One region of the Streptomyces sp. NPDC006743 genome, then DNA from elsewhere that is predicted to be linked to it. Evidence: riboswitches for the same ligand, from Rfam matches in the RefSeq annotation. Region 1 holds a riboswitch; the other holds the start of a gene.

What was found. A riboswitch is a leader RNA that binds a small molecule or an ion and turns the genes downstream of it on or off. The one in region 1 is predicted to bind cobalamin.
Region 2: it holds a riboswitch for cobalamin, as region 1 does, so the genes downstream of both, ABZ719_RS11465 (HoxN/HupN/NixA family nickel/cobalt transporter) here and ABZ719_RS11155 (ribonucleoside-diphosphate reductase subunit alpha) in region 1, are expected to answer to the same signal.

What each region holds. Positions count from the first base shown of each region.
Region 1 covers NZ_JBEYJA010000009.1:190,582-195,153, forward strand. The annotation lists gene mctP (monocarboxylate uptake permease MctP) at 1-1,404, shown strand, start outside; gene ABZ719_RS11150 (GNAT family N-acetyltransferase) at 1,481-1,987, shown strand; cobalamin riboswitch at 2,107-2,287, shown strand; gene ABZ719_RS11155 (ribonucleoside-diphosphate reductase subunit alpha) at 2,409-4,572, shown strand, end outside.
Region 2 covers NZ_JBEYJA010000010.1:50,437-55,008, reverse strand. The annotation lists gene ABZ719_RS11470 (nucleoside hydrolase) at 1-736, shown strand, start outside; gene ABZ719_RS11465 (HoxN/HupN/NixA family nickel/cobalt transporter) at 808-1,941, opposite strand; cobalamin riboswitch at 1,971-2,155, opposite strand; gene ABZ719_RS11460 (metalloregulator ArsR/SmtB family transcription factor) at 2,236-2,595, shown strand; gene ABZ719_RS11455 (glycoside hydrolase family 13 protein) at 2,903-4,570, shown strand.

The sequences.
Region 1 (4,572 bases):
TACGCGACCGGCGCGGCCGGGTTCTTCGCGGTGCCGTACACGATCCTGGTGTACCCGCTGATCTTCACCTTCCTGCCGCGGCTGTGGTCGGTCTCGCACAAGCACGGGTACGTGACCACGTCGGACTTCGTGCGCGGCCGGTTCGGCTCCAAGGGCCTGTCGCTGGCGGTGGCGCTCACCGGCATCCTCGCCACCATGCCGTACATCGCGCTCCAGCTCGTCGGCATCCAGGCGGTGCTCGACGTGATGGGCGTGGGCGGCGGCGAGAACACCAACTGGTTCGTGAAGGACCTGCCGCTGCTGATCGCCTTCGGTGTCCTGGCGGCGTACACGTACTCCTCGGGTCTGCGCGCCCCGGCGCTGATCGCGTTCGTGAAGGACGCGCTCATCTACATCGTCATCGCGGTCGCGATCATCTACATCCCGATCAAGCTGGGCGGCTTCGACGACATCTTCGCCAAGGCCGCCGACGCGTTCGGCCAGACGAACCCGGCCACCGGCAAACCGCGCGGCGCGGTGGTGCCGGGCGAGGCGAGCCAGTGGACCTACGCCACCCTCGCCCTGGGCTCCGCGCTCGCGCTGTTCATGTACCCGCACTCGATCACCGCGACGCTCTCCTCCAGGAGCCGTGAGGTGATCCGCCGCAACACCACGATCCTGCCGCTGTACTCGCTGATGCTGGGTCTGCTGGCACTGCTGGGCTTCATGGCCATCGCGGCGGGCGTGAAGGTCCAGAACGGGCAGCTCGCCATCCCGCAGCTGTTCGAGGACATGTTCCCCGACTGGTTCACCGGCATCGCCTTCGCGGCGATCGGCATCGGGGCACTGGTCCCGGCGGCGATCATGTCGATCGCGGCGGCGAACCTGTTCACCCGCAACATCTACAAGGACTTCATCAGGCCGGACGCGACGGCCGCGCAGGAGACCAAGGTCTCCAAGCTGGTGTCCCTGCTGGTGAAGGTGGGCGCGCTGGTCTTCGTCCTGACCATGGACAAGACCGTGGCGATCAACTTCCAGCTGCTGGGCGGGATCTGGATCCTGCAGACCTTCCCGGCCCTGGTGGGCGGTCTGTTCACCCGCTGGTTCCACCGCTGGGCGCTGCTGGCCGGCTGGGCCGTGGGCATGGTCTACGGCACGGTCGCGGCCTACGGGGTCGCCTCCCCGACGCAGAAGCACTTCGGCGGCTCGGCCAAGGAGATCCCGGGCATCGGCGAGATCGGCTACATCGGCATGACGGCGTTCGCCCTGAACGTGATCGTCGCCGTCGTCCTGACCTTCGTCCTCAAGGCGCTCAAGGCCCCCGACGGCGTCGACGAGACCAGCCCGCAGGACTACACCGCCGACGCGGGCGACCCCGGCGTCGCGGTCGAACTGCCGCCGGCCACGGCGGGCAGCGCGCACTGAGCCGCCGCACCCACACCGACGGGCCGCCGGGAAAACCGGCGGCCCGTCGCCGTACCCGTGCGGCACACTCGGCTCCATGGACCTCGTGATCAGGCCGGCCGCGCCCGGCGAGTACGGCATCCTCGGTGAGATCACCGCCCAGGCCTATCTCCAGGACGGACTGCTGGACTTCGGACAGGACGATCCGTACCTGGGCGCGCTGCGTGACGTGGCCGGGCGGGCGGCCGCAGCCGAGGTGCTGGTGGCTGTCGCGGACGACGCGGTGGCCGGCGGGGTCGCCTTCGTGCCGTCGGGCGGCGCCATGGCGGACATCGCCGGTCCCGGCGAGGCCGAGATACGCATGCTGGCGGTCGCCCGCGCCGCGCGCGGCCGGGGCGCGGGCGAGGCCCTGGTACGGGCCTGCCTGGAGCGGGCGCGGGCCACCGAGGGATGCGTGCGCGTGGTGCTGTCCACCCAGCCCACCATGCACGCCGCCCACCGCCTCTACGAGCGCCTGGGCTTCGTCCGCACCCCGCAGCGGGACTGGAACCCGCTGCCGGAGCTGGACGACATCTCGCTGCTCACCTACGCGTTGGCCCTCTGACACCCGCCGGGACCCGCCGGCAGCCGCCGAGACCCGTGGAGGCCCGCCGACAGCCGTCGGGCAGCCACTGACGGCCGTGACAGTCGCTGACGGCCGCTGACATCTTCCGCGATCGGCGCGGCACAACATATGGGGGTGGTTCCCTCACCCGGCACAAGATGTATGCTCATGCTCGCTGTCGTCGCAGGGGAATCCGGTGCGAATCCGGAACTGTCCCGCAACGGTGTACCCGTACACACATGCCCTCGAGGCCGTGTACGGGCGTCAGTCCGAGGACCTGCCGACAGTGCACCCGGCCGTCCGGTCCGGGTGCCTGACGTCCGGGCCTCGCGGAATGGGCCGGTGGACGCGGCGCCGCGTGCGCTCGTGTGCTGCCCCCTGCCCTCGGTGAGGCCCCGTGCCGAGCGAGGGAGAGCCACACGTGACCATCGCGCCCGCCGATCCGGTCTCAGCCGAAGGCAATTCGGAGAACGACGGTCCCGGTACCGCGCTGCTGCGGACCCTGACCGAGCTGACCGCCGACCTCCCCGACGCCGACCCCGGCCGGGTCGCCGCCGCCGCGCTGCGCGGCCGTTCGGCCCACGCGGACGAGGCGGAGCTGCGGGAGCTGGCCACCGAGGCGGCGGCCGGACTCATCTCGGAGGACCCCGCCTACTCGCGGCTGGCCGCCCGCCTGCTGACGCTCTCCCTCCGCGCCGAGGCCGCCTCGCAGGGCGTCACGGCCTTCACCGAGTCGGTGGCCGTGGGCCACCGGGAGGGGCTGATCGCCGACCGGACCGCCGCGTTCGTCCGCCTCCACGCCGCGCGCCTGGACGCGCTGGCCGACCCGGCCGCCGACGACCGCTTCGGCTACTTCGGGCTGCGCACCCTCTACAGCCGCTACCTGCTGCGGCACCCGATCACCCGCAAGGTGATCGAGACGCCCCAGCACTTCATGCTGCGGGTGGCCGCCGGTCTCGCCCAGGACGACAGCCCCCGGGCCGCCGACGAGGTCGCCGCGCTCTACGGGCTCATGAGCCGCCTCGACTACCTCCCCTCCTCCCCCACGCTCTTCAACTCCGGCACCCGCCACCCCCAGATGTCCTCCTGCTACCTGCTCGACTCCCCCAAGGACGAGCTGGACAGCATCTACGACCGCTACCACCAGGTGGCGCGGCTCTCCAAGCACGCCGGCGGCATCGGCATCGCCTACTCCCGCGTCCGCTCGCGCGGTTCGCTGATCCGCGGCACCAACGGGCACTCCAACGGCATCGTGCCGTTCCTGAAGACCCTGGACGCCTCGGTGGCCGCCGTGAACCAGGGCGGCCGGCGCAAGGGCGCGGCCGCCGTCTACCTGGAGACCTGGCACTCCGACATCGAGGAGTTCCTGGAGCTGCGCGACAACACCGGCGAGGACGCGCGCCGCACCCACAACCTGAACCTGGCGCACTGGGTACCGGACGAGTTCATGCGCCGCGTCGAGGCCGACGGGACGTGGTCGCTGTTCTCCCCGGCCGACGTGCCGGAGCTGGTGGACCTGTGGGGCCCGGAGTTCGACGCGGCCTACCGCGCGGCCGAGGCCGCCGGGCTCGCGAAGAAGACCCTGCCCGCCCGTGAGCTGTACGGCCGGATGATGCGCACCCTCGCGCAGACCGGCAACGGCTGGATGACCTTCAAGGACGCCGCCAACCGGACCTCCAACCAGACTGCCGAACCGGGCCACGTCATCCACTCCTCGAACCTCTGCACGGAGATCCTGGAGGTCACCGACGACGGCGAGACGGCGGTCTGCAACCTCGGCTCGGTCAACCTCGGCGCCTTCGCCGACCCGGAGCGCGGGGACCTCGACTGGGAGCGGCTGGACGAGACGGTCCGCACCGCCGTCACGTTCCTGGACCGTGTGGTCGACATCAACTTCTACCCGACCGAGCAGGCGGGCCGTTCCAACGCCCGCTGGCGGCCGGTCGGTCTGGGCGTGATGGGGCTGCAGGACGTCTTCTTCCGGCTGCGGCTGCCCTTCGACTCGCCCGAGGCGAAGGCGCTGTCCACCCGGATCGCCGAGCGGATCATGCTGGCCGCCTACGAGGCCTCCGCCGACCTCGCCGAACGGAACGCCCCGCTGCCCGCCTGGGAGAAGACCCGCGCCGCCCGCGGTGTGCTGCACCCCGACCACTACGACGTGGAGCCGGCCTGGCCCGAGCGCTGGGCGGCGCTGCGCGAGCGGATCGCCGCCGTCGGCATGCGCAACTCGCTGCTGCTGGCCATCGCGCCGACCGCCACCATCGCCTCCATCGCGGGCGTCTACGAGTGCATCGAGCCGCAGGTCTCCAACCTGTTCAAGCGCGAGACGCTCTCGGGTGAGTTCCTCCAGGTCAACTCCTACCTGGTGCGCGACCTCAAGACGCTCGGCGTGTGGGACGCCCGCACCCGGGAGGCGCTGCGCGAGGCGAACGGCTCGGTGCAGGACCTCGCGTGGATCCCCGAGGACGTACGGCGGCTGTACCGCACGGCGTGGGAGATCCCGCAGCGCGGCCTGATCGACATGGCCGCCGCCCGCACGCCGTTCCTGGACCAGGCCCAGTCGCTGAACCTGTTCCTGGAGACGC
Region 2 (4,572 bases), on a different contig from region 1:
CACCGCCCACCACGTGCACGGCCGGGACGGCATGGGCGACCTCCGCCTGCCCGCTCCGGTCCGCCGGCCCGCCGACGTGGACGCGGTGACGCTGCTGCGGCGCGAGATCCTCGGCTCGCCCCGCCCGGTCACCCTGATCCCCACCGCGCCGCTGACCAACATCGCCCTGCTGCTGCGCACCCACCCCGAGGTGACGCGCAACATCGAGCGGATCGTGTTCATGGGCGGCGCGGTGGCCACCGGGAACGCCACGGCGGTCGCCGAGTTCAACGTCTGGCACGACCCGGAGGCCGCCGCGGTCCTGCTCACCGCCGGGGTGCCGGTCACGATGTACGGACTCGACGTGTTCGAGCGGGTGATCGTCCCGGCCGCTGACGTGCGGCGGCTGAGCGGCAGCGGCGAGGCGGGCGCGCGGCTGGCCGGCCGGCTGCTGTCCCACCGCGACCCGGTGACGAGCGAGGAGGACCCGGCGGGCGGTCTCGGTGACGCGGGAGCGGTCTGCGCGGTCGCCGACCCGGCGGGCCTGACCACGCGCCGGCTGCCGGTCGAGGTGAACCTCGCACCCGGCCCGGCGCGCGGGCAGACGGTCGTCGACCGCCGCGCGCGCCCCGGCGAGGCGGAACTGCACGGCGAGGCGCGCGAACAGCAACTGGTGGACGTCGCCCTGGACATCGACGTGGAGCGGTACGTGAAGCTGTACCTGGCCACCGTCGAAGCGGGCGGCGCGGGAGCCTAGCCCGGCCCCGCCGGGCGGGCCCGGCCCCGGCCCCGCCCGGCGGGTCCTCGCCCGGTCCGGCCGGGCGGGTCCTAGTCGGTCTCCGCGGTCCCGACCCGCACCGCCCAGCGCTGTTCGACGCGGGCCACCTTCCAGTACGCCAGCGCGGCCGCCCACACCACCACGAACAGTCCGACGATGACGTACCCCACGTGGTCGAGGTCGAGGCCGGCGATCCAGCCGGTGACCGTGTCGCTCAGGTCGAGCTTGTCGTGCAGGACGCCGACCAGCTCGATCGTGCCGATGAAGAAGGCGACCGCGATGGACAGGCCGGTGATGGTCAGGTTGTAGAACACCTTGCGGACGGGGTTCGAGAACGCCCACTGGTAGGCGAAGTTCATGAACGTGCCGTCCAGGGTGTCGAACAGGCTCATGCCGGCCGCGAACAGCAGCGGCAGGCAGAGGATCGCGTACCAGGGCAGTCCGGCCGCCGCGCCCGAACCGGCCATCACCATCAGCGTGACCTCGGTGGCGGTGTCGAAGCCGAGGCCGAAGAGGAAGCCGAGCGGGTACATCTGGCCGGGCCGGGACACCGACTTGGTGAGGCGGCCCAGGATCCGGTTCATGAACCCCCGTGAATCCAGGTGGGCCTCCAGCTCCCGCTCGTCGTACGTGCCCGCGCGCATCGCCCGGAAGACCTTGAGGATGCCGACGAGGGCGACCAGGTTGAGGGCGGCGATGAGGTAGAGGAAGGAGCCCGAGACGGTGGTGCCGACGATGCCGAGCGTCTGGTGCGTACGGGAGTCGTCGTTCATCAGCGTGCCGGCGAGCTGGGCGCCGCCCGCCACCAGCGCGGCCATGGCCACCACCACGCTGGAGTGGCCCAGCGCGAACCAGAAGCCCACCGACACCGGCCGCTTGCCGTCGGCCATCAGCTTGCGGGTGGTGTTGTCGATGGCGGCGATGTGGTCGGCGTCGAAGGCGTGCCGCATGCCGAGGGTGTAGGCGGTGACGCCGAGGCCGATGCCGAAGGCCTTGGTGCCGACCTGGTAGTGCTCGGGGACGACGAGCAGGAACAGGATGCCGAAGGCGACGATGTGCAGGGCGGCTATCACCGCCAGCAGGCCCGCGGTCTTGAGGGTGTCCTCACGGCGCCAGCGGAAGGACGCCCGCGGGGGCCCCGTGGGGGCGGACGTCGGCGTCGGGACAGGCTCGGGCAGGGTCATCCGGTATCACGCTCCAGCACCTCGTGGATCACTTCGTGAGCTGCCGTGGCCGGTCTCCTGGCTTAGGGTCCGTACGTTCTCCCCTCCTGCCTTCCCGGTCGTGCGACCAGTGGCCCGGCGGATGCCGGACGGAAGGGGAACTCCCCGATCACAGTGGCGAGGGCCGCGTCGGCTTCGCACCGACTTCCCGAGCACCACGGCCCGCCCACGGTAGAGGGACGGACCGTCGCCTGCATAGCTGCATACCTGCGCAGGTGCCGAAGATCACCCGCGGGTGCCTGCGAGGATGGGGGCATGCATCTCGTCCCTGCCGACCGCGCGGAGCGTCGCACCATCGACGGCCACCGGGTGTGCGACGCCATCGCGGCGATCGGGGAGCCCGGTCACGTCCGCGCGTGGGCGCAGCGCTTCTCGCTGCTGGCCGACCCCAAGCGGCTCGCCCTGCTGCTGGCCCTGCACCGCACCGGCCCACTGGCCGTCTCCGACCTCGCCGTCGCCACCGGCATGAAGGACCCGGCGGTCTCCCAGGCCCTGCGGCTGCTGCGCGCGGCGGGCACCGTGGAGGGCGAGAAGGAGGGCCGCGTGGTGCGCTACCGGCTGGTGGACGAGGACGTACGGCACCTGCTGGAGCACTGCGCGGCGGACACGGACTGACACCGCGGCGCCGGCCCGGCGGCCGGAGGGGCGCCGGGCCCGGGCACACGGCGCCCTCACCCGGTGCGACGGTGCCCCGCCCGGTGCGACGGCGTCCCCGCCCGGTGCCGCGCCCGTTCGGTGTCACGGTGCTCCCGCCTGGTGCGGGGCCCGTTGGGGGGCAGGGCGCCCCCGCCAGGCGCGCGCCACGCCGTCACCCCACCCCGCCCGGTCGTTCCCCTGTGCGCCGGTACGGCACGGCGTGTTGGCTTTTCCGGTGATCTGGACAGATTCTCTGTGTCGCTCCGCCGCACACAGAGGAGACCGCGTGACCGACCGCACCGACGACACGCCGCCCGACCTGTCCTCCCGAAGTCCCGACTGGTGGCGGCAGGCCGTCGTCTACCAGGTCTACCCCCGCAGCTTCGCCGACGCCGACGGCGACGGTCTCGGCGACCTGCGGGGCATCACCCAGCGGCTGACGCACCTCGCCGCCCTCGGCGTGGACGCCGTGTGGCTCAGCCCGTTCTACCCGTCCGAACTGGCCGACGGCGGCTACGACGTCGCCGACCACCGGGACGTCGACCCCCGCCTCGGCACCCTCGACGACTTCGACGCGCTGGTCACCGAGGCGCACCGCCTGGGTCTGAAGGTGATCGCCGACATCGTCCCCAACCACAGTTCGCACCGGCACCGCTGGTTCCAGGAGGCGCTGCGGGCCGGGCCGGGCTCGGCCGCCCGCGACCGGTACGTCTTCCGGGACGGGCGCGGCGCCCACGGCGAACTGCCGCCCACCGACTGGCAGTCCGTCTTCGGCGGCAGCGCCTGGCAGCGGGTGCCCGACGGACAGTGGTACCTGCACCTGTTCGCGCCCGAGCAGCCCGACTTCAACTGGGCCCACGAGGAGGTCCGCGCCGACTTCCGCACCACCCTGCGCTTCTGGTCCGACCGGGGTGTGGACGGCTTCCGCGTCGACGTGGCGCACGCCCTGGTCAAGGACCTCGACGAGCCGCTGCGCGACGTCGGGAACCTCGGCGCCACCGGCGAGGACGCGCTGCCGCGCGTCGAGCCGGGCAGCCACCCGTACTGGGACCGCGACGAGGTCCACGAGATCTACCGTGACTGGCGCAAGATCTTCGACGCCTACACACCGCCCCGCACGGCCGTCGCCGAGGCCTGGGTGCCCGACGCGCGGCGCGCCCTGTACGCGCGCCCGGACGAACTGGGCCAGGCCTTCAACTTCGAGTACCTGCAGACCGGCTGGGACGCGGACGCGCTGCGCCGGACCATCGCCGCCTCCCTGGACACCGCCCGGGCCGCCGGAGCCTCGGCCACCTGGGTGCTGTCCAACCACGACGTGGTCCGCCACGCCTCCCGGCTGATGCTGCCGCCGGGCACGGACGAGAACGCCTGGCTGCTGTCCGGCGGCCGCGCGCCCGCCCTCGACGCGGAGGCCGGACTGCGCCGCGCCCGCGCGGCGACCCTGCTGATGCTGGCGCTGCCCGGTTCGGCCTACCTCTACCAGGGTGAGGAACTGGGCCTGCCCGAGGTGGCCGACCTGCCCGCCGAGGTGCTCCAGGACCCGGTCTGGGAGCAGACCGGCCACGTCCGCAAGGGCAGGGACGGCTGCCGTGTGCCGCTGCCGTGGACGACGACCGGGCCGTCGTACGGCTTCGGTCCGGCCGGGGCCTGGCTGCCGCAGCCCGCGCACTTCGCGGCGTACGCCGTCCAGGCGCAGGACGGCGTGGCGGGCTCGACGCTGGAGCTGTACCGCACGGCCCTGCGGCTGCGCCGCAAACTGCTCGCGGGCGAGTCGCTGACCTGGGCGGAGGACACCCCGGCGGGTGTGCTGGCGTTCGCCCGCCGTGACGGCTGGCGGTGTGTCACCAACCTGTCGGACACGGAGGTCGCGCTGCCGCCCGGTGAGGTGCTGCTGAGCAGCGCGCCGCTGAGCGGACGCCGGCTCGCCCCGGACACCACCGTGTGGCTCGCCTAGCC